2 regions of the Lactobacillus gallinarum genome follow, and region 1 is predicted to be linked to the other one. Evidence: riboswitches for the same ligand, from Rfam matches in the RefSeq annotation. Region 1 holds a riboswitch; the other holds the start of a gene.

Region 1 (12,092 bases):
GATGGGTGCTTTCTTCGTATTACTATATTCACCCGTTAAGTCCTTTATCATGGGGTCTGATCCACGTCTTTGGCCGAAGGCTGCAACTAAATTAAACAAACATGGCATTCCTGCTAATGCAATGTGGGCTCAAACTGTTTTCGTCTGCTTGTTAATTGCGGTCGTTTCCTTCGGTGGTAGTGCAGCTACAAGCTTTTATCAAATTTTGACCGATATGGGTAATGTTGCTGCAACTGCACCATATATCTTTTTGATAGGTGCATTTCCATTTTTCTTAAAGAAAGATTATTCGCGTAAATTTAGAGTATTTACGAATTATAAATGGACAGTAGCGCTGGTAGTATTTGTTGAAATAATTGTTTGCACGGGTATTATATTTACAGTTTTACAACCAATTTTGGAACACAGATATGCGACAGCTTTCTGGACTGGATTTGGACCTATTTTCTTTGGTTTAATAGCTTATATTTTTTATCGTACTTCAAAGAAAAAACATGGTTTAACCGATTTAAATTAAATACAAAAAAGACTTGCTTTAAAAAAAAGCAAGTCTTTTTGATTACGCTAAAGTTGTAATGTCGTTGAATTTAGGTAAATTATCGACAAATCTTTCATAGGCGGTTTGCTCATTAGTTTCAGTAATTTGTGCATTAGCAAAGTTCCTATTTCTTAAATCCTCTTCAGCAATAGAAATTTGATGAGTAAAGGTCGCATTTCCAATGAGTTCAATCCAGTAATTATTGTCTTCATAGTGAACAATGGTTTTTACCATGCCACCTGGATTGTAAACGTTGATTGGTGTGTCAAATTCTGCCATTTCTGGTTTGGTTAAACAAAATGCTAATGAGGTAGCAGACATTCCAGTTCCACAAGCATTGGTAAAGCCAACACCGCGTTCATAAGTCCTCACAAATAAGCGATTCTTATCAAGGATTTGAGCAAAATTAACATTAACACCATCAGTGAAGTAAGGATTCTCACTATTGAGTCGCTTACCGACGATTCCTAGGATAGGACCTGTTATTTGTTTTTGATTAACAAAGCTAATTAAATGGGGATTCGGCACGGCAATAGAAGAAAAACGTAAACCGGGATAAAGTTCAGGGGCAAAATCATCTATTAGACGATCATGTCCTAAATTATCAAATGGCAAGGCTTCTTTATTGAAATGGACAGGCGAAATTTCAACTGCAAAGGCAGGAACGCTTGGGGCAAAGTCATCGTCTTTTCTAACGCGGAGACTAGCATTCATTGTATCAACCAAGAAATTAGTTTTTTGGTACTTTTCACTTAAATAACGAGCGACAGTTCTAAGCCCGTTGCCACACATTGAAGCTTCACTACCGTCGGCGTTGATAACACGCATTTGGGCCAAAGCATTTTCTCTGACTGGCTTATTGACTACTAATACACCGTCTGCACCGTCAAGAAGACCAGTTTGTGAATCTGTAAGCTTAATAGTTAATTCTTTTAGTTCAGAATCAGACAATTCTTGCTTCAATTCGGTTTGATCAAGGATAAAGAAATGATTTTGTGACCCATGTACTTTTAATAACTTAACCATGATTTTCTCCCTTCGTAAAAAATTGTTGATAGATAATTTTAACTGCTTCGTCTGCCTTTTCCTTCTTGGTTCCGATCATCATTGAGATTTGGGATGCACCTTGGTTGATCATGCGAGGTGAAATATCGTGATCACCTAAAGAATCTAAAATTTGGCGACTAACAACATGATATTTCTTCATTCCTTCACCAACGACCATGATAATGGCATAATCGTCAATCCATTCAAGTTGATCTGGATTGATTGTTGCTTGAATTTCATTACAAATTTGATCAATTAGCTGATCATTTAGGAAATCATTGTTAAAAATAATTGTGATGTCATCAATACCAGAAGGCATGTGTTCGTATGGCACATTGTGCTTGTACAAGATTTGTAGGATACGTAAAGTAAAACCAGCTTCTTTGTTTAGCAAATATTTATGCAAATAAAGAGCTGAGAATTGTTTTTGGCTGGTTACACCAGTAATAACATTATCTGGTACAAAGTCCTTGTCTGGAACGATGATAGTACCAGGTTGATCAGGCTCATGAGTATTTTTTACGTTGATAGGAATTTGGCCTTGAATAGCGGGAATCAAAGCTTCATCGTGAAAAACAGAGAAGCCCGCATAAGATAGTTCTCGCATCTCGCGATAAGTCATTTTCCTAATGGATTGTGGATTATCTACAATATGCGGATTAGCTGCAAAAATTCCGTTAACATCTGTAAAGTTTTCATACATATCTGCATGAAATCCGCGAGCTAGAATCGCCCCAGTAATATCGGATCCACCACGTGAAAATGTGGCAATATTACCTGATGGGGTGATACCGAAAAATCCAGGGAAAATAACCCGTTCATCAGGTTCTATTTTTACTTGGTCAAGATTGAGATAACTTTCCGGATTGACCAATGCATCGTTAGGTTCGCCTGTAACGATTAAACCCGCTTCTGTTGGATCAAGAAAGCGACTTTTAACACCTTGATGTTGCAATATCATGGCAATTAAACGGGCGTTAAGACGCTCGCCGTGAGCTTTAAAAGCGGCCATTAAGTAGCTCGAATTAGGATAATTTCTGCTAGGTAAAGCTAAAAGAATATCTTTGATAACCTTAAGTTCTTCGTCAGCTACACCAAAGAAATGCCCGATTTCTTGATAACGCATAAAAATGGTTTGGACGATTTCATCAGTATTTTCACTCTTAAGTGTCATATTGGCGTACTTGATTAAAAGATCTGTGATTTTGATGTCGTCATCGTTTCTTTTACCTGGCGCAGAAACTACGATTACGCGTCTTTCAGGATCACTTAAAATAATATTTAATGCTTGTTCTACATTTTGTCCGTTAGCTAAAGAGCTACCACCAAACTTAACTACTTTCATAACATAATCCCCTTAAAGTGAAATTTCATAATTCGTTAATTTAAAAATGGATCCAAACTAAATTAATTTGAATTTTAGCATTATTTTTTAATCTTGCAACAAAAAGTTGAAAATACTGGCCTTGAATAGAAAAGCATATATAGTATAAATTAAAAATCAATAAAAAAGTATTGACTAAAATTTAATAAAAATGTAGACTACATGTAAATCGAAGAGGCGCAACTGACATAAGTAGCAATTACGAGTTAGGCAAAACGAAGACTAATTGCGAAAGGGGAGGTTGCCGAAGCTTAAACCAGGCTAAAGGGATAAGCTGGGTCGTGATTGAATAAATTACGGACTGTCGCGGACAAAATTCGCGGAGCGCTATCGACCATTAGATTAAGTGAAGACTAATCCATTGTTTGTTTAGCGCAGACAATGGATTTTTTTATTGGGTGCTTCGCATGGATAGAGACTAGGGGCAAGATATGAATTCACAAATTTTAGAAAATCAGATCAATCAAGCAGGACATTTAACTATTGGCGGTGTTGATACAGTTGAATTAGCTAAAAAGTATGGCACACCTCTTGTTGTATACGATGTAGAGCAAATTCGTAATCAAATTAGAGCTTTTAAAAAGGTTTTTGAAGAAGAAAATGTAAAGTATGCCGTCAGTTATGCCAGCAAAGCATTTGCTTGTATAGCGATGTACCAAGTAGCTGCAGCAGAAGGAGCTTACACTGATGTGGTTTCAGATGGAGAGTTATATACAGCCTTGAAAGCACATTTTCCAGTAGAGAAAATCAGTTTTCACGGTAATAATAAGTCCAAGTCAGAACTTGAAATGGCCGTTAAAAATCATGTGGGCAAAATTATTGTTGATAATTTTCATGAAATTAAGTTATTGGATCAGGTTTTACGTGAACAAGATACCAAAATTGATGTCATGTTAAGAATTACGCCAGGCATTTCAGCTCATACACATGAATATGATCAAACAGGTCAGGTCGATAGTAAATTTGGTTTTGACTTAGAATCTGGTCAAGCCGATTTAGCCTTAGAACAAGTTTTAGCTAACTCAAGAATGAATATGATCGGGCTACATGCTCATATTGGATCACAAATTTTTGAATTGAATGGTTTTGAAATGGCTGCTAAAAAATTAATGGAAATTGCTGAAAATTGGCGTAGTCAATATGGTTATACTGCTCAAGTAATTAATGTCGGCGGTGGCTTTGGTATTAAATATACTGCAGAAGATAATCCATTAAAGCCAGAAGAATTTGTTAGGGCAATTGTTAAAACTATCAAAGAAGAAGCTAAGAATGCCTCATTTCCACTTCCAGAAATTGATATTGAACCTGGTCGCTCTATCGTAGGACCAGCCGGTTATAACTTATATACAACAGGGAGTCGCAAAATTGTTCCAGGTCATCGTCCATATGTAACTGTAGATGGTGGTATGGGTGATAATATTCGTCCAGCTCTATATGATGCAAAATATGAAACAGTTTTGGCTACTGATCCTCGAGCTGAATTGACTGAACATGTCAGAATCGCTGGTAAATATTGTGAAAGTGGTGACATCTTAGCTGAAGATCAAGCACTTCCAGCAACTAAATCAGGCTCACTTTTAGCAATGCTTGATACTGGAGCATATGGTTATTCAATGGCTTCAAATTATAACCGCAATGCTCGTCCAGCTGTTGTTTTTGCAGAAAAGGGCAAGGCTCAACTAGTCATTAAACGAGAAAGTCTAGAAGATTTAGTTCATTTAGATCAACCATATAATAATGAAGATTAATTTTTAAAGGGGAAAGATTATGACGAAATTAGATGCAAAAAGTATTATCAATTATATTGGCAATGCTCCTAAAAAAACGCCAGTTAAGGTCTTTATTAAGGGACGACTTGATCAAATTAAGTTTCCAGAAGGAATCGACAATTTCACTGAAGTACATTCCGGAGTGATTTTTGGTGATTGGAAAGATGTTGAACCATTTTTAAAAGAAAATTACAACAAGATTCAAGATTATCGTATTGAGAATAATGCTAGAAATTCAGCTGTGCCTCTGATTGATATGAAGAAATTTGATGCGCGAATTGAGCCAGGTGCTATTATTCGAGATCAGGTAGCTATTGGTAAAAATGCAGTCATCATGATGGGTGCGATTATTAATATCGGTGCTGAAATAGGTGATGATACCATGATTGATATGGGGGTTGTTTTAGGTGGACGTGCAATCGTCGGCAAGCATTGCCATATCGGTGCAGGCAGCGTTTTAGCAGGCGTAATTGAACCAGCTTCTGCTACTCCAGTTAAGATTGACGACAACGTAGTAATGGGTGCCAATGCAGTAGTGATCGAAGGTGTCCATGTTGGTGAAGGTGCCGTAATTGCCGCTGGTGCAGTCGTAACTCATGATGTAGCACCACATACGATGGTAGCTGGCATTCCTGCTAAAGTAATTAAAAAGGTTGACGATCAAACTGAGAGCAAGACAGGACTAGAAGATAACTTGAGAAAGATTTAATTATGGCAGTTTTAACTGAAAGCGGGCTAATTCAAATTAGAAGGCATTTGCATGAAATTCCTGAATTAGCTTTACAAGAAAAAGAGACACATGATTATTTACTAGAAGTAATTAAGGGATTTAATTCAGAGTTTTTAACTGTAAAAGTACCAGAAGAATTACCAACAGCGATTTTGGTACTAATTAAAGGAAGCAATCCGCAAAGAACAATTGGTTATCGGACCGATATTGATGCGTTACCAGTTGAGGAGAAAACAGATTTACCTTTTTCGTCAAAGCATTCAGGAGTCATGCATGCCTGTGGTCATGATATTCACATGAGTGTTGCATTAGGACTACTTAGTTATTTCAGTGAAAATCAGCCTAAGGATAATATGCTGTTCTTTTTCCAGCCAGCTGAAGAAAGTGAAAGTGGCGGTAAAAAAGCATATGAAAGAGGAATCTTTCAGGGGAAGTTTAAACCTGATGAATTCTATGGCTTGCATGATAACCCTGAATTACCGGCTGGAACAATTGGTTGTCGTGAAGGTACATTATTTGCAGGAACTACTGAAGTTAACATTGATTTGGTTGGTAAGGGCGGTCATGCGGCTTTTCCGCAGAATGCTAATGACACTGTGGTGGCTGCTGCTAGTCTAATTATGCAAGTACAAACGGTTATTTCACGAAGTATCGATCCAATTCAAAGCGGTGTTATCACTTTGGGTAAGGTTAGAGCTGGAACTATTAGAAATGTAATCGCTGGACAGACTCGGATTGAAGGAACAATTCGCGGATTAACGCAAAAAATGATTCTGCAAATTGATCAACGGTTGCGTGATCTATGTGAAGGTATAGCTCGTAGCTATAACATGAAAGTAAATCTTGAGTTAAATCAGGGTGGTTATTGGCCAGTAGAAAATAATCCAGAGCTAACTAAAAACTTCATTAATTATATGAAGAATAATCCGGAAGTGGATTTTGTTGAAACTAAGCCAAAAATGACAGGAGAAGATTTTGGCTTCTTACTTGCCAAATTTCCAGGAACAATGTTTTGGCTAGGTGTTGGTGATCCAAATTCACAGCTGCATTCAGCAACTTTGAATCCAGACGAAAAGAGTATTATGCGCGGAGTTAACGCAATTAAGGGATTTTTAATCGATAGAATGGGGAACTAATATGGCTACATTAATTGATGCAGATTTATTGACGGCAATTGTGACGCCATTTGATGAGAATAAAAAGATTGATTTTGATAGTTTGGAAAAATTAACCAATTACTTAATTGAGCAAGGCTGTAATGGCTTTGTGATAGGTGGTACGACCGGTGAAACCCCGACTTTGACTCATGATGAAAAGATCGAATTGTATAAACACTTTGGTCAAATCGTTAATGGCCGTGCTGTTGTGATTGCCGGAACTGGTAGCAATAATACTGCTGAAACAATTAAATTTACCAATGAAGTGGCAGAAATTGACGGCATTGATTATGCATTGGTTGTTGTACCGCCATATAATAAGCCAAATCAACGCAGCATGGTTGCTCACTTTACTGCAGTGAATGACAACGTTAAGATGCCAATTTTAATCTACAATATTCCAGGCAGAACCGGCGTTAAGATGGAAAAAGAGACGGTTGTTCAATTATCTAAATTAGATAATATTAAGGGAATTAAGCAATGTGCATCCCTTGAAGAAATGGAATACATCATCGATCATAAAGCAGCAGATTTTCAAGTCTTTACCGGAGAAGATACCCAAGCCTTAACTGCAAGATTGCTCGGAGCAAATGGTGTCGTTTCCGTAGCCTCTCATATTTATACTAAAGAAATGCGCCGGATGTATGATGCTTTATATGAAGGAAAATATCCCGAAGCAGCAAGAATTCAACGTTGGTTAACGCCTAGAATGCAAGCTCTGTTCATGTATCCATCTCCATCACCAGTAAAGGCAGTTTTAAATGCACAAGGTTTTGAAACAGGAGATTGTCGTTTGCCTTTAGTTGCCTTGAATGATGAAGAAAAAGTAACTTTAGCCCAGCATTTAGGCTTAGAAGATAAAGCTTTATTGCAAAAATTGCCACTAGATTTAGGAAAGGACCTTGAAAATGACTAAAAAAGTATTAATTGCAGGTTTTACGGGGGCCATGGGGCAAAAAGCCGTGAATTTAGTTAACAATATGCCAGGCTTTGAAGTAGTTGCAGGACTTTCTCCAATTGCCGAAAATAATCCTGAACAATATCATTTGCCTGCAGACGCTAAAATTTTTAAGAGCCTAACAGAAATTCCTGATCATTTAGCAGACTTTTGGATCGACTTTACTACACCTAAGGCAGTATATGACAATGTAAAATTTGCATTGCAACATCATATTAGACCAATAGTAGGTACTACCGGTATGAGTGATGAGCAAGAAGCAGAACTGATTGAACTTTCAAGAAAAGAAAAAGTAGGCGGTCTGATTGCCCCCAATTTCGGAATGTCCGCAGTTTTGTTGATGAAATTTGCAAAAGAAGCTGCTAAATATTTCCCAGATGTTGAAATTATTGAAATGCATCACGCTGATAAAAAAGATGCTCCGTCCGGAACGGCGCTTGCTACAGCTAAGATGATTGCTGAAAATCGTCCTGAACATCAAACAGCACCAGATGAAGTGGAAACCTTGAAAAATGTTCGCGGTGGTGATTATCAAGGAATCAAGATTCATTCAGTTCGTCTGCCTGGCTATATTGCACATGAACAAGTATTATTTGGGGGACCAGGTGAAGCATTAACTATTCGTCAAGATTCATTTGATCGTGGCTCATTTATGAGTGGAGTAAAAGTGGCGTTAGAAAAAGTTGACCAATTAGATGAATTAGTAATTGGTTTAGAAAATATCCTTTAAAGACTAAGGGAGGAAAGATTATGCCGGAATTAGCTAATGATTTAGGTTTTAGCCAAAAAGTACAAAATGTCAAAGCCTCAGGAATTAGAATCTTTGATAATAAGGTTTCAACTATTCCAGGAATCATCAAATTAACTTTAGGCGAGCCTGATATGAATACGCCTGAACATGTTAAAGAAGCCGCAATTAAAAGCATCCAAAATAATGATTCACACTATGCTCCTCAAAAAGGAAAATTAGAATTGCGACAAGCTATTAGCAACTATTTAGATAAGACTATCGGCGTTAAATACGATCCAGAAACAGAAATTGTAGTTACAGTTGGTGCTACAGAAGCGATCAACGCTGCACTTTTTGCTATTACTAATCCTGGTGACAAGATAGCTATTCCAACGCCAGTCTTTTCATTATATTGGCCAGTTGCTACTTTAGCCGATGCCAGTTACGTGTTGATGAACACAACTGCAGATAATTTCAAATTAACGCCGCAAAAATTGACTGAGACTATTAAAGAAAATCCGACAATTAAAGCCGTGATTTTAAATTATCCAACTAATCCAACAGGCGTGGAATATACAGAAGATGAAATTAAGACTTTGGCTAAGGTAATTGAAGAAAATCATTTGTACGTTATTACTGATGAAATTTACAGTACTTTGACTTATGGTGTTGAGCATCATTCTATTGCTAGTTTGATTCCTGAGCGAGCAATTTATATTTCTGGTTTATCCAAGTCCCATGCGATGACTGGCTATCGTTTAGGATACATTACAGGACCTGCTAAAATTATGGATCAAATTGGTAAAGTACACGGCTTAATGGTAACAACGACAACTGATTCATCCCAAGCCGCAGCGATCGAAGCATTAGAAAATGGATTAAATGATCCAGTGGAGTATCGCAAAGTTTACCAAAAACGAAGAGATTTTGTCTTAGAAAAATTAAATAAGATGGGGATGCAAGCAGTAAAGCCGGAAGGAGCCTTCTACATCTTTACGAAAATCCCATCTCAATATGGTAAAGATGATATGCAATTTGCATTAGACTTGGCCTTCAAAGCTAAGGTAGGCGTAACTCCTGGTAGTGCCTTTGGTCCTGGCGGTGAAGGTTATGTAAGATTGTCATATGCATCTAGCGATGAGAACTTACAAGAAGCAATGAAGAGAATGAATGATTTTTTACAAGAGGTTGAATAAAAATGGTTAGAGAATATAATGTTGCAATTTTAGGAGCTACGGGTGCTGTTGGTAGAAGAATGATTGATCAATTGGCTAAGTCAACTATTCCGGTAAAAAGTATAAAGTTATTAGCCTCATCACGTTCAGCTGGTACTGTATTAAAGTTTAGAGATCAAGATTTAACTGTTGAGGAAACTACACCAGAATCCTTCGATGGCGTTGATTTAGTTCTTTCATCAGCTGGCGGTGCAGTATCAAAGAAATTTTTACCAGAAGCTGTTAAGCGCGGTGCAGTTTGTGTAGATAATACCAGTGCTTTTAGAATGGAACCAGATGTCCCATTAGTTGTACCAGAAGTAAATCCAGATGCATTGAAAGAACATCACGGTATTATTGCCAATCCAAATTGTTCAACCATTCAAATGGTGATGGCCTTGGAACCAATTAGAAGAAAGTTTGGTTTGAAGCAAATTATCGTTTCAACTTATCAAGCAGCTTCCGGTGCAGGTCAAGCCGCAATTGAAGAATTAAAAAAGGAAGCACAAGATTATTTAGATGGCAAAGATATGCAAGCAGATGCACAGATTTTGCCAACTAAAGGTGATAAGAAGCATTATCCACTAGCATTTAACCTTTTACCACAAATTGATGTCTTAGAAGATTCTGGTTATTCTCATGAAGAATGGAAGATGATTCATGAAACCAAGAAGATTATGCTTAACGACATGAACGCTAAAGACATCAAAGTCACTGCAACTTGTGTTAGAGTCCCTGTTCCAATTGCTCACGGTGAAAGTGTATACTTCACTGTTGAAGATGAAAGTGCAACAACTCAAGATATCATGGCTGCAGTTGCTGACTTCCCAGGTGTTGTGCTTGAAGATGATATTAAACATCAAATTTATCCTCAACCTATTAATGCAGCAGGTAAGCGCGAGACTTTTGTGGGTCGTATTCGTCCTGACTATGAAAATCCAGGTGCATTTAATATGTGGATCGTAGCTGATAACCTCTTAAAGGGTGCAGCTTGGAACACTGTTGAAAATGCGGAATACTTAGTAAAAATGAATTTGATCTAAAACTAAAAAGAAAAAAGCACAAATATTGTTTAGTAGGCAATATTTGTGCTTTTAATTTTGTGGTAGAATATGTCAGGATTAAACGGCAGAGGAGGATTTTTTAGATTGAAGTCAAAAAAGATAATGTTAGCCATTGCATTTTTATCTTCATTTATTTTTTTAGGTAATAGCGCAACAGTTAATGCCAAGACATATTCCAATAGTCAATTACGTAAATATGCTATTAAAACAATGAATAAGCATCATTTACGCGGCACGATTGAAATTGTTAAGGATGGACATCGTCAAACAGTTAATGTTGGTTATGGCTACTACAGACGTAAAATTAAAAATGGTAATAAGAAATTATTATATCCTGTTGGCTCATTGCAAAAATCTGTAACAGCGGCAATTATTACGCAGTTAATTTATCAAAAAAAGTTTTCACAAAATACTAAAATCTCACGTTGGTATCCAAGATTAAAGCAGGCTAAGCATATTACAGTAGGTCAATTAATGACCCATACTTCAGGAATTAATGTGATTGGTACCGAGTCTAGTCATGGTATTAATTTCTCTGAAAATGGCGCAATTAATTGGACTGTTGCTAAGGCCAATGCTACATCTCACACCAAGCGGGGAGCTTTTAATTATAATAATGCCAATTATGTTTTGCTTGCAGGTATCATTCGCAAAGTAACCGGTAAATCTTATGCAGCAAACGTAAAAAACAGAATTATTAAATCACTTCATTTAAAGCATACATATGTTTATCAAAATATTCCTCGTTCAAAGACAGATGCTATTTCATATCTTTATCGTCATGGTAAAAACTATCAAAGCGCTTCTTATGCTAATAGATATGTAGTGTCTCAACTTCCAGGTGCGGGAAACTTATTCTCTACCGCTGGTGATTATTATAAGATTCAACGAGGATTGCATAATGGCAAAGTTTTAACTGAGAAGAAATTCAATTATTTAAGTCATTTAAAATCCAAAGTTAATACATACTCTGGCGGTTTTTATTTAAAAGATGGTGGTAAACTGAAATTGGCTTATGGTAATTTTGGAGATACTCATTTTACTAATTGGATGCAACTTACTACAGACAATAAAAATGGAATTGTGATGTTTTTAAATCAGCCATACGGTAGTAAAAATCAAATTAAAAGCGTAGGTTATAGCATTTTAAAGCATATTAAATCTGACACTTTCATTAAAAGATAGAGGCAAAAGATGAAAACAGGAGATCAATTTACTGATTGGGCAATTGAATTACAGAGCATTGCTCAAAATGGTTTGAAATATGGTCATGATGTCTTTGATCGTGAACGATATGAACAAATTCGTCAAATTGCGGCTGAAATGATGACTGTTAAAACAGGGATGCCAATTGAAAAAGTTAAAACTTTATTTTGTGGTGATGAAGGCTATCAAACTCCAAAAATAGAGACGAGAGCCGCAATTTTTAAAGATGATCAGATTTTGTTAGTTCATGAGAAACTATCTGACGATTGGTCACTTCCAGGTGGTTGGTGTGAAG
Region 2 (12,092 bases), on a different contig from region 1:
CATGGCCGCCCTTATATACGCCTGTATTACGAGTACCGCCATCAGTATAAGTCACTGCAAAAAATTCTGCGGTTGAATGCGCCGTTACTTTTTTAGCTTGTGGCTTATTTTTTACTCTATTACTTTCTTGTTTAATTTTGGCAATGGCATTTTGCAAGGTATCTTCACCCTTTTGCAAAATATCTCCCTGAGTCCCATTGTTTAAACCTAGATAGTCAGTCGCATCAGTAATATTTTCAAATGACTTATACTCTGCTCCGGAAAAACCATCTACCTGCTTTTTTGCATCATCCCACGTGCGGTAGACGCCTGGTACACGACCATTTTTTACAGCATAAAACTTCATGATTCACCTCAAAAACAAAAAATCTCTACCCAATGTTAAAATATAATTATTATTCATTATAGGGAATTATGTAAGAAGGTGGCAAAAATGTTCTTTAACTCCAAAAAATATGCCGAAGAGGCTGAAAAGAACCATAAATATGATCTAAAACAAGAACCCAGCATGTTTAACATGATCTCATTAGGTCTGCTTGCTTCCTTTGCCCCTACACGTATCTTTCTCAAGTTACGCAAACGACACATCGAAAACAAGGCAGTAATTCAAGAAAGTTCAGTAAAGCAAGTTCCTATTATTTACTTCCATGGCTTTCGCGGTGGAGATTACACTACTAATGTAATGGTTCATCAAGCAATGCATGATAAAGGAACCGATAAATTTTTAAAGGTTACGGTTGATTTATTAGGCAACTTCAAATTAGAAGGTACTTGGTCCAGCGACGAGCACCCTATTGTACAGGTTGCCTTTCGTCAAAGAATTGTGGGAATTTATGGCATTGATTATTATCTTAGCTTTGTTTTACCCTTTCTTTCTAAAAAATATCACTTCAAAAATTATATTGCTGTAGCTCACTCCTTAGCCTGTCCTTGCATCATTAGAACGGAAATGAAGCATGCCTCTAGTAAAACTTTCCCTCATTTAATTAAATGTGCGTTAATTGCCGGCCCCTTTGACGGTGTTACTTATCTAGGCGATATTCCTAACGTAAATATTCTTAATGAAAATGGCCGTCCTAGTGTCATGAATCCTCATTATTTATATTTGCTTTTTAATCGCCGAAAATTCAATTCAAATATTTCAGTGCTAAATATCTACGGCAATGTTCTTGATAACACTAACACTGATAAATTTATTTCTGTAGTTTCAGCTAAAAGCATCCGCTACATTTTGGCTCCTAAAGCACATTTCTACCAAGAAGTAGAAGTTCGCGGCAAAAATGATGCAGAACATAGTTGGATGCATGATAATCCATTCGTTATTGATATTGTTGATAAATTTCTCAATTTAAAAAAATAGACTGTATTTGGGAGGAAGAACATGGTCTGGTGGCATGATTTTATCAGAATTATCTTTATTACTAACACACTCCTTGCTTTTTACATCGTTTTCCACCGAAGGCGATCAGTTTCTACAACTTGGGCCTGGTTAATTATTTTGCTTATTTTTCCAGTAGTTGGTCTTACTCTTTATGCATTTTTCGGCCGGGGTATTTCCCAGGAAAATATTTTTTCAATTAATAAGCAGCACCACATTGGCTTACGCAACGTTCAAAAATCAATTGCCAAAGCACCCAAAGAAGTCAGCCCCTCTGACACTTCTAAATTAGGCGAAATCGCGATTCATTTTTTTAACCGCAATAATGAATCGCCTCTCACCAAAAACAACAACGTGGAACTCTATACTGAGGGTGAAACCTTCTTTCATGATTTGCTCAAAGACATAGTTCGAGCAAAGGAAACTATCAATGTAGAGTTTTATACTTTTTATAGCGACAATATTGGTAACCGCGTTTTACAACTTTTAATCCAAAAGGCTAAACAAGGTGTAAAAGTACGAGTTATCTATGATGCCTGGGGATCAATGGGTGCAACCAAGGCCTGGTTTGATCAATTACGCAAAGCCGGCGGAGAGGTTTTGCCTTTTATTACTTCCAGAAATATGATCACTAGATATCGAATTAACTATCATTTGCACCGTAAGATTGTTGTAATCGATGGGCGTATTTCCTGGACTGGTGGCTTCAATATCGGTGATCAATACTTAGGAAGGAAAAAGAAATTTGGTCATTGGCGTGATAGTCAGGTGCGCATCGTCGGCTCTGCTTCTTTGTTATTGCAAGAGCGATTCGTGATGGACTGGAACGCTTCAATCAAACGTCCTGAACAAATTATTCGCTTTAACGATACGCTTTTCCCTGATCTTGATGAAAAAAAGATCCATCGCGGAGATGTTGCTACACAGATCATTTCTGATGGCCCTGACCGTTATATTCCCTATATGCGTAACGGTATGATGCGCTTAATGCAGCTAGCGAGAAAAAGATTATGGGTTCAAACACCTTACTTAATTCCTGACGATGCCGTCTTTGCCACATGGCAAACTATCGCTATGTCTGGTGTCGATGTGAGAATCATGATCCCGTGCAAGCCCGATCACCCTTTTATTTACCGGGCTTCTCAATGGTATGCCAATGAGCTTACACGCTGCGGCGTAAAAATTTATATTTATGAAGACGGCTTCTTACATGCCAAGACTACTATCATCGATGATTATTTTTCTACCGTTGGTTCGATGAATCAAGATTATCGTTCATATGATCTTAACTTTGAAGACAATGCCATTTTCTATGATAAAAAATTTACTAAAAAAATGATCGAAGTTTTTGAAGCAGATATGAAAAAATCTCACTTGCTTACTCACGAGGAAATAAAAAAGCAAGGTCGTATATTACGAACCTTGCAAAGTTTTTCACGGATGCTTTCCCCAATCTTATGATTGGATTTCAACGGGAATATTTTTACCTATATATTTTTGCAATGCGGCAATAACTTCGTTAACTTGAATCCGAAACCGCATCATATATGCCTTATTATTGTTAGTTCTAAAAATGGCCATTACTAATGGCTTTTTAGGATTAGGGACATTAATTAATGTGACACTAGAGATTTCATCGTACTTAACCGTTCGCTTAAAGTAACCTGAAACCACCATTTTTTTAGGACTAAAACCTGAAAAGCCATCAACTATGCTAATTAACAAGAATAAGGCTAAAAATACGTTTAAACCTGGATCACCTTTTTCAATGTAGTTCCAGGTAAAACCTAACCAAATAAAAATAATTGCCCAAACGATTGAGGAGATACGATAGTGTCCACGAAATTCTACTTTAGCTTGCCAATACCAACTGTAGCAAGCATAAGCTAGCATCAATATATTAACTACAATGTAAAAATAAGACATATAAGCCATAAAAATCCCCTCAAAAAATTTATTTCTTTTAATTATAACAAAGACAGGATTCATAATTAAACAAACAGATTATAGAACAGAGGCATAAACTATGAAAAAATCTGATTTAATAGAACTGCAACAAGAAATTGATAAAGCAAGCCACATCGTTTTCTTAACCGGCGCAGGTGTCTCAACTCATTCAGGCATTCCTGATTATCGTTCAAAAAATGGGATTTATAACGGCGTGCAAGAAAGTCCGGAAAATATTCTTAGTGAAAGCACTCTTTACAACCGTCCAGAATTTTTCTACCAATTTGTAATGAATAATATGTATTTCCCAGACGCTAAACCCAACCTAATCCACCAAAAAATCGCTCAAATTTGCAATCAAAAAGGTGATCTTATTACCCAAAATATTGATTGTTTGGATACGAAAGCCGGAAATAAACACGTGACAGAGTTTCATGGAAATCTATATAATATATATTGTACTAAATGTCACCATTCAATTTTTTACGAAAAATATTCTCAAAATTACATCCATCAAAATTGCGGTGGCATTATTCGACCAGACATAGTACTATATGGTGAATCAATTAAGCCTGAAACTTTAACTAAATCCGTTGAAATTATGCAAAAATCTGATTTAGTTATTATTTGTGGGACAAGTTTTGTAGTTTATCCATTTGCTCAACTTTTGGCCTATCGCAATGAGAAAGCAAAGATTTTTTCCATTAACAAAACTAAGATTCCTGCATCAGGAATTAAACAAATTATTGGTGACGCTCTTGATGTATTTAAAATATTGAATTAATATAACATTTAATATTTTCAAAGTGAAAATTTATGTAGGTGGTGAAAATATGGCAGAGGTTTTTTATTATGATTATGTGACGATCAAACCATGGACTTACTTTTTAACAGCTTCCATATTTGGTTTGACTTACGTAGGGCTCAAAGGTGACAAAAGCGTTTCTCCCATTTTTAGCTTTTATCCTCACCGAATGCTTGTACATGATCCTAAAAAATTAGCTCCATATATTGAACAATTAAAAGAATATTTCGCTGGAACAAGAAAAAAGTTTGATGTTCCGATTGATATTTCTGAATTTGGCACTGAATTCCAAAGAAAAACATTACAAGTTGTGCAAAATCTTCCATATGGTTTTACAGCCAGTTACGGTGATATTGCAACATCATTACCTAACGCTACTTCTGCACGCGCAGTAGCACATGCGGTAGCGTTAAATCCTGTTTTGATTTTTATTCCAGACCACAGAGTTATTCTCTCCAATAATCAAGTGGGAACTTATCGTCTAGGACAAAAAGAAAAAGTTAGGTTAATTGATTTAGAAAAGAGTCATATGCATGGCAATCTTTAAAATGTATGCCCCATTTTTTGACCTAGGCAACTGGGCTCATGTTTTAACCAGTGGTAAAGATTGGATGATTATCCTAACCCTGATTTTAATGGAATGTTTGCTTTCCGTTGACAATGCCGTAGTTTTAGCAGCACAAACGCAAGTGTTGCCTACAAAAGCAGAAAAGGAAAAATCATTATTATATGGTTTATGGGGTGCCTACCTTTTCCGCTTTATTGTTATCGGAATTGGAACATATTTAATTCATTTTTGGGAAATTAAATTAGCTGGTAGTATTTATTTATTCTACCTAGCTTTTAAGTTTTTCTATGATCAGCGTCACCCTAAACAAGCCGCTGAACGTGAAAAAGAAAAGGAAGAGCGTGAGGCCGCTCACCATAAAGGAAAGAAAAAGAAGAAACACGTTTTGTCTTTATTCTGGCGAACGGTTATCTCAATTGAATCCATGGATATCGTATTTTCTATCGACTCAGTTCTGGCGGCATTAGCTGTCTCAAGTAATCCTGTCGTAGTTTTAATCGGTGGAATGATCGGTATTCTCTGCATGAGAGGGGTTGCCGAAATAATTATTAAATTAATGGATATCATCCCTGAATTACAGCCGATGGCTTATCTATTAATTGGGATTATCGCCTTAAAATTACTTTTAGCACTTCCACCTCTTCGTTTTGAATTACCAAACATGGTTTTCGCCATCATTGTTTTTACTATTTTAACTTTGACTATTCTTTTCCACTTCTGGCGTGTTAAACGTCATGGACATAAGCATATTTAAAATAAAAAAGCTTATCTGTTATGATAAGCTTCTTTATTTACTTCAATTTCTTTTCTACATATTTCTTCAAAACAACCGCTTGATTATGTTCCCTATTTTTAGCCCCATAAAGAAAGAGTACATCACCTATTTTCAATTTCTCTTGTACAGTTTTGATAAACTCAGGCATAAAATCATTGGCATCTAATTCTGCAATATACTTTTGTTCAAATTCCGGGAACTTCTCATCCTCATGATTAAACCATTTTCTTAAATCATTTGTCGGTCCAATCTGCTTATCCCATTCATCCAGGGCCGCTTTAACTTTGCTTATTCCTCGTGGCCACATACGATCAACTAATATTCTATAGCCAGCAGGTTGCTCATGATCATAAATTCTTACTAATTTTATTTCACTCATTTGAAAGAATCCTCTCTTTTAGATTAGTCTATAACTAAGATTAAAAAATTTAAACCAGAAAGGCGTTAAATGAACTACACAATTTACTTTACTAATCGTCCAACTGATGAAATTACACACGATTTAATTGGACGACCTCTTATTTATAATGAGGGAAAAGAAAAATTAGGCGGCTATATTGTCGAGGCTGAAGCGTACATGGGCAAAGATGATCGTGCAGCCCACTCTTATGGCGGTCATCGCAGTCCCGCTAACGAAGGACTTTACCGCCGCGGCGGCACCATTTATATCTACGCACAAAGACAATATTTCTTTTTTGATGTTGCCTGTCAAGAAGAAAATGAACCACAAGGGATTCTTATCAGAGCAATTGAACCTGTTTGGGGAATTGATACTATGATTAAAAACAGAAACGGCAAAAGCGGCGTTTTGCTTACTAATGGCCCAGCCAAAATGATGCAGGCTTTTGGAATACACGACAAGAATTGGAATTTGCATTTTCTTTCTGATTCTCCATTTATAATTGATCTTGAAGACAAACACAGAAAACCTGCCCAAGAGATTATTGCAGATAAACGCGTGGGTATTAATCAATCTGATCCTATTTGGGCTAATAAAAAACTACGTTATTACGTAACTGGAAATCCTTACGTTTCAGATATGAAAAAGAGAAATTATGCTAAAAATAATGGATGGACTTGACATATTTTAATTTTTCTTTTATTATCTTTCCATAGTTAAATAATATTCCAATGCAATAGAGGTTGCGACAACCACAAGATAATTCAGAGTCCGCGAAGACAATGAAGGTTATCTTAGGGCTGCCGCCGAAATGGATTTAACATTCGCGTGTTGATCTGTTGGGCTATAGAACAATATTCTATAGACTGTCCTGGTTAGTCCCCAGGGAGCGCTATAAGATTTGGTTTTAATACTGATGATTATGACCTCGTTGCTGATGAAGCACCGAGGTTTTTATTTACGCTTTATTGTATTGGCTTTATGTTGAAAACATTGGAGGGTTTTTCATTGAAGTCAAGATTTAGATGGATTGCAGCATTACTAACAATCCTGATCGGTTTATTTATTGGATTCAGCTTTAACAGCCGCGAGACTCAAGCTGCTAAAAAAGATTCCAGCGTATTAAAAATAGGTATGGAAGCTAACTATCCACCATACAATTGGACTCAACCTAAGAAGACAAACGGTGCTGTGCCAATTGATGGCTCAAATTCTTATGCAAATGGTTATGACGTTCAAATCGCCAAAATTATTGGTAAGAGACTTCACAAAAAAGTTGTGGTTGAAAAGACTCAATGGGATGGTTTATTACCTGCTTTAACTTCCGGCAAAATTGATTTAATCATCGCTGGTATGAGTCCTACTGCTGAAAGACGTAAGGCTATCAACTTTTCAGAGCCATACAGAAAGAGTACTTTCGTTGTTATTACCAATAAAGCAAGTAAATACTCAAATGCTAAGAAATTATCTGATTTTAAGGGTGCTAAGTTAACTGCTCAACAAGGTACTTTGCACTACGATTTAATCAAGCAATTAAAGGGTGCTAAGCGTGAACCAGCTATGCGTGACTTCTCAGCCATGCGTCAAAGTTTAGCTTCTGGTACCATCGATGGTTATGTTGCAGAAGACATCGAATTCGAAAGTTACCACAGCGTTAACCCTAACATCATTGCCGTTAACTTGAACAAGATGGCTGGTTTCCACGTTGATCATGATGATTCCGTAACTAGTATTGGTGTTAAAAAGGGCAACACTAAATTACTTAACGAAGTTAACGCTACTTTAAGAACTATTTCTAACAAAAAGCGTGAACAATTGATGTCACAAGCCGTTAAGGAACAACCTAAGGCTGGTAACGAAACTAAGAAGGAAAACTGGTTAGTAACTACTTGGAAGCAATACGGCAGCATGATCATGTCCGGTATTGGTATGACTTTACTTTTAGCCTTAGTTGGTACTATTGTTGGTTTCTTTATCGGTTTGCTCGTTGGTATCGTTCGTACCATCCCTACCCCAACTACTCGCGGTAAGCGTTGGGCTTTAAACTTCGTAAAATGGTTATTATCAGTTTACGTTGAAATTTTCCGTGGTACTCCAATGATGGTTCAGGCCGCTGTAATTTACTACGGTATTGCTCAATTCTGGCACTTAAACTTAAACAGAACTATTGCCGCTTTAATCATTGTTTCAATCAATACTGGTGCCTACCTTGCCGAAGTTATCCGTGGTGGTATTATTTCTACTCCAGAAGGACAATTTGAAGCAGCTAGTGCACTTGGTATGACTCACAACCAAAGAATGTGGCATATCATCTTGCCTCAAGCTATTAGAAACTGTTTACCATCAATCACCAACGAATTTATCGTTAACATCAAGGATACTTCAGTATTGAGTATCATCTCAGTTTCTGAATTGTTCTTCGTTGGTACTACTATTGCCAGTCAATCATTCAAGTTCTTCCCAACTTACTTAATGATTTCAGCAATCTACTTAATTTTGACATTTACTATTACCAGAATCTTCAACTTTATTGAAAAGAAACTTGAAGGTAAAAAGAACTACAACTTGATGGCTAACCAAGTTCAAGTTGGTACTCCAAAAGATGCGGAGGCAAACAATTAATGACTGAATCAAACGAAGTAATTTTAAGTTTAAAGCATATGCAAAAGTCCTATGGGGCTCACAAGGTATTGAAGGACATTTCTTTCGATATCAACAAAGGCGAGATCGTGACCATCATTGGTCCTTCCGGTGGTGGTAAGTCTACTACCCTTCGCTGCATCAACTTGCTCGAAGAACCTACTGGTGGCGAGATCGATTTCCACGGTGAAAACATTTTGGCACCTGGTTACAACCGTAATACCTTTAGATCCAAGGTCGGCATGGTATTCCAGCAATTCGACTTATTCGAAAACAAGAATGTTTTGGAAAACTGCATGATCGGCCAAGAATTGGTCCTCAAGCGTTCAAAAGACGAAGCACGTAAGATTGCTATGGAGAACCTTAAAAAGGTTGGTATGGATCCATTTATCAAGGCTAAACCACAACAATTATCTGGTGGTCAACAACAGCGTGTTGCTATTGCCCGTGCGATTTCAATGAATCCAGAAGTTTTATTGTTCGACGAACCAACTAGTGCCCTTGACCCAGAAATGGTTGGCGAAGTACTAGACGTTATGCAAAAGCTTGCTACAACCGGTTTGACGATGGTGATCGTTACCCACGAAATGGGCTTTGCCAAGAGCATTTCAGACCGTGTATTGTTCATCAGTGACGGTATCATTACTGAACAAGGTTCACCTGATCAAATCTTTGATCATCCAAAGAACGAAAAGACACAAAAGTTCCTGAGTAACTTCAGAAAAATGGACTTTTAAAATTTTAAAAGCAGAGAAGTTTGATTACTTCCCTGCTTTTTTAGTTTATAATTAATAAAAAATTAATTGGAGGAATATTTATGAATGAAAGAGTGTATTACTTCGTCAAATCGTATGATGAAGATTTACCAAAACCACCCGCAGAAAGTTTTGGTCAAATTTTAAACGAAACCTACTTGCATCCCTTCGATTGGAGCGCAAGAACCACTCGTAAGTCCTACTGGTGGAGCGTCTTAACCAACTTCATTATTGCCATTTTAGCTATTGTAGTTGGCTTCTATGCTTTCAATGAAGGCCTTAATCCAGGTATCAGAGTAATCGACGCTGTGGTTGCGATTGCTATCTATGTCTGGGTATTTCTAGCTGGCCTTGGTCAAATGATCCGTCGTTTGCATGACGTTGGCTACAGCGGCTACTGGTACTGGGCTACCTTCACTGGTTATGGCACAATGTTTATGTTTTACTTAGCACTTCAACCATCTGTCCAACACAAGGTTAAATGGGGCAAGTACTTGTTCAGCGATCAAGATTATCCTGAGGGCGGCGCAAAAAGTAATGTTCCTATACCAACTATTGGTCAAATCTTGAAGGAACACTTCTTTGACTGCTTCAAGTGGGATGCTAGATCTACTAGAACCTCATTCTGGGTAGGTACTGCAATTAGCCAAGTTATCATGACAATCGGCGTACTTGCTTGTTACCTACTTACTTTCATGCTTTTAGCTCCTTTCAGCGTTACTGAATTTGATTCTGGCGATGCCAAGGTAATCGGTGTAATCTTCATCATTTTTATTATTTTCTTTATTGCAGCAGCTATTTGGGCCTTTTTAGCACAATTAGGTCACACTGTTCGTCGTCTGCACGACGCAGGCTTTAACGGTGGTTGGTGGTGGCTGGGCGTAATTCCTTACGTTGGTCAACTGTTGCTAGCATTCTTGCTCTTCCACCCTACTGTCCAAAATGAAGTTAAATGGGACAAATATTTATTTGATCCAGAAGATCGAATTAGATAGATCAAAATTAAAAAGATCATTCCTATATGGGGATGATCTTTTTAAAACTCATTTTCTATTTTAAATTGAGTTTACAAAAAATAGCGCTTTTTTACGTTTTAAATAATATCCTTATTTTCCTTAATGCGAGCTAATTTCCAGCCCGTATCAAAATATGTCTTGCGCGTTTGACGCAAATCATCATAATCACTTTGTAAACTATCAATGGCATCCTGTAAGCTCTTATTTTGCTTTCTAATCGCATTTAGCTCAGGATCATTGATCACACCCTTAAGGTGTACTTGAGCCGCTAAATAGCGCCGACGATGCTCAAATTCTTCTCTCAAAGTACCTAGCGCATCTTCATACTTAACTAGCTTTTTATTGATCTCAGAAATTTGATCATTCAGTTGAATAAACAACTTATAAGGCATATCCGACTTAATTCGGTTGCATTCCGCACAAGCTAAAGTTAAATTATCTAAGCTGTTGTTGTGACTAAGAGAAACAGGATCCTTATGATCTACGCTGCGGCCACGTCTGCCGCAATATTGACAACGGTATTTATACTTGGCCCGAATGCGTTCACGATCAATAAAATCAACTTCGTTTAACTGGAAATTGATCTCCAAATCCATTCCCTTTAAATTTTGCTCAAAAGTTACGCCTTGGTTAGGCACATAATTAAGCTTGCCATCTTCGCTTTTAATTACCGCCAAATTCAAATCAGACCTTTTAATCTGTTGGCGGGCGATTTCATTGCCATCATAATCTTGTAAAAAGGCCTCGTATTTTTTACGGTCCTTTTTATTTTTCACAATAAAACCTGATTGATCTTGTTTCTTTGCACCGACAAACGTGTAAAGCAAGCTTTGAGCAAAAGTTGCGACCGCATCATTTGCGTAATCTTCCGGATTCAGGTTGCGCGTGATACAAATGTCGCAAATACTGGTCAACTTAGGATTCATTAACCCCTCTTGCTTAAAATGCAAAGAGTCCATGCGCAGCCCGCATGAACTACATTGAAATTTCACCTAATCATCCCCTAACAATAGAATGCTAAAAGCTATTCGTTGCATCTTATCCTTTCCCGCGAAATCACCTTTAAAAAGATCTGGCAAAATTTTCTTAATAAAGTATTGTACGCAAACTAAATCGTCGAACTTCTTGATCGTTTCAAGACTTTCCTTGAACATTTGCATATAAACCGGGTTCGGATTACCTAATTCGATTTCTCCATAAGCTTCATATAACAAATCTAATTTATCACAGATTGATAAAATTTTACCCTCTAAAGTATCATCTTTGCCTTCTGAGAGACGTTTAGTATAAATTTCTTGAAATTCTTCTGGAATCTCATCCTTAATGAACTTGGTGGTCATTGTTTCTTCAACGTCACCAATCATCTTTCTAAGTTGAGGAGTAGCGTATTTAACCGGTGTCTTAATATCACCGATGAAACGTTCAGTATAATCGTGATTCAAACTCTTTTCGTAAAGAGCCTTCCAATTGATCTTCTTATTGCCGTGAACTTCTTCGATATCACCCATCATTTGTGCGAGTTCAGCTGTTCTGAAGCAGTGATCAGCTACTGAGTGGTGGTGGTACTTGAAGTAACCTGGTGCACGATCGATTGACTCTAAACTGTTAAAACCTTGAATGTATGCATTTAATCCCATTTTTTGTCCTCCTCTTAAAAATTTATTGCTAAAAATGTTTAAAAATTTTTACTATGTTATCAAAAATCAAAATAAGATGCAAATATAGCTGCCATAATGGTCGGTATCCTAGCTTTGCGACGAGCATTTGCCGGGATGCAAGAACAAGTGAATAAATAAAAACAAAAATAA

The links. Region 1 has a riboswitch for lysine ahead of lysA (diaminopimelate decarboxylase). Riboswitches for the same ligand answer to the same signal wherever they lie in the genome.
Region 2: it holds a riboswitch for lysine, as region 1 does, so the genes downstream of both, B5E95_RS06265 (ABC transporter substrate-binding protein/permease) here and lysA (diaminopimelate decarboxylase) in region 1, are expected to answer to the same signal.

What each region holds. Positions count from the first base shown of each region.
Region 1 covers NZ_NFKZ01000006.1:55,542-67,633, reverse strand. Annotated here, with positions in the region: gene yjeM (glutamate/gamma-aminobutyrate family transporter YjeM) at 1-517, shown strand, start outside; gene dapF (diaminopimelate epimerase) at 560-1,564, opposite strand; gene B5E95_RS03930 (aspartate kinase) at 1,557-2,930, opposite strand; lysine riboswitch at 3,135-3,307, shown strand; gene lysA (diaminopimelate decarboxylase) at 3,401-4,717, shown strand; gene dapD (2,3,4,5-tetrahydropyridine-2,6-dicarboxylate N-acetyltransferase) at 4,737-5,447, shown strand; gene B5E95_RS03915 (N-acetyldiaminopimelate deacetylase) at 5,450-6,604, shown strand; gene dapA (4-hydroxy-tetrahydrodipicolinate synthase) at 6,606-7,541, shown strand; gene dapB (4-hydroxy-tetrahydrodipicolinate reductase) at 7,534-8,313, shown strand; gene B5E95_RS03900 (aminotransferase class I/II-fold pyridoxal phosphate-dependent enzyme) at 8,334-9,509, shown strand; gene B5E95_RS03895 (aspartate-semialdehyde dehydrogenase) at 9,512-10,570, shown strand; gene B5E95_RS03890 (serine hydrolase domain-containing protein) at 10,676-11,776, shown strand; gene B5E95_RS03885 (NUDIX hydrolase N-terminal domain-containing protein) at 11,786-12,092, shown strand, end outside.
Region 2 covers NZ_NFKZ01000015.1:3,833-15,924, forward strand. Annotated here, with positions in the region: gene B5E95_RS06220 (ribonuclease H family protein) at 1-346, opposite strand, end outside; gene B5E95_RS06225 (alpha/beta hydrolase) at 434-1,360, shown strand; gene cls (cardiolipin synthase) at 1,382-2,839, shown strand; gene B5E95_RS06235 (hypothetical protein) at 2,834-3,313, opposite strand; gene B5E95_RS06240 (NAD-dependent protein deacylase) at 3,405-4,109, shown strand; gene B5E95_RS06245 (methylated-DNA--[protein]-cysteine S-methyltransferase) at 4,159-4,677, shown strand; gene B5E95_RS06250 (TerC family protein) at 4,664-5,452, shown strand; gene B5E95_RS06255 (DUF488 domain-containing protein) at 5,490-5,852, opposite strand; gene B5E95_RS06260 (DNA-3-methyladenine glycosylase) at 5,922-6,554, shown strand; lysine riboswitch at 6,603-6,776, shown strand; gene B5E95_RS06265 (ABC transporter substrate-binding protein/permease) at 6,882-8,495, shown strand; gene B5E95_RS06270 (amino acid ABC transporter ATP-binding protein) at 8,495-9,250, shown strand; gene B5E95_RS06275 (DUF805 domain-containing protein) at 9,331-10,263, shown strand; gene B5E95_RS06280 (HNH endonuclease) at 10,362-11,276, opposite strand; gene B5E95_RS06285 (YfbR-like 5'-deoxynucleotidase) at 11,277-11,921, opposite strand.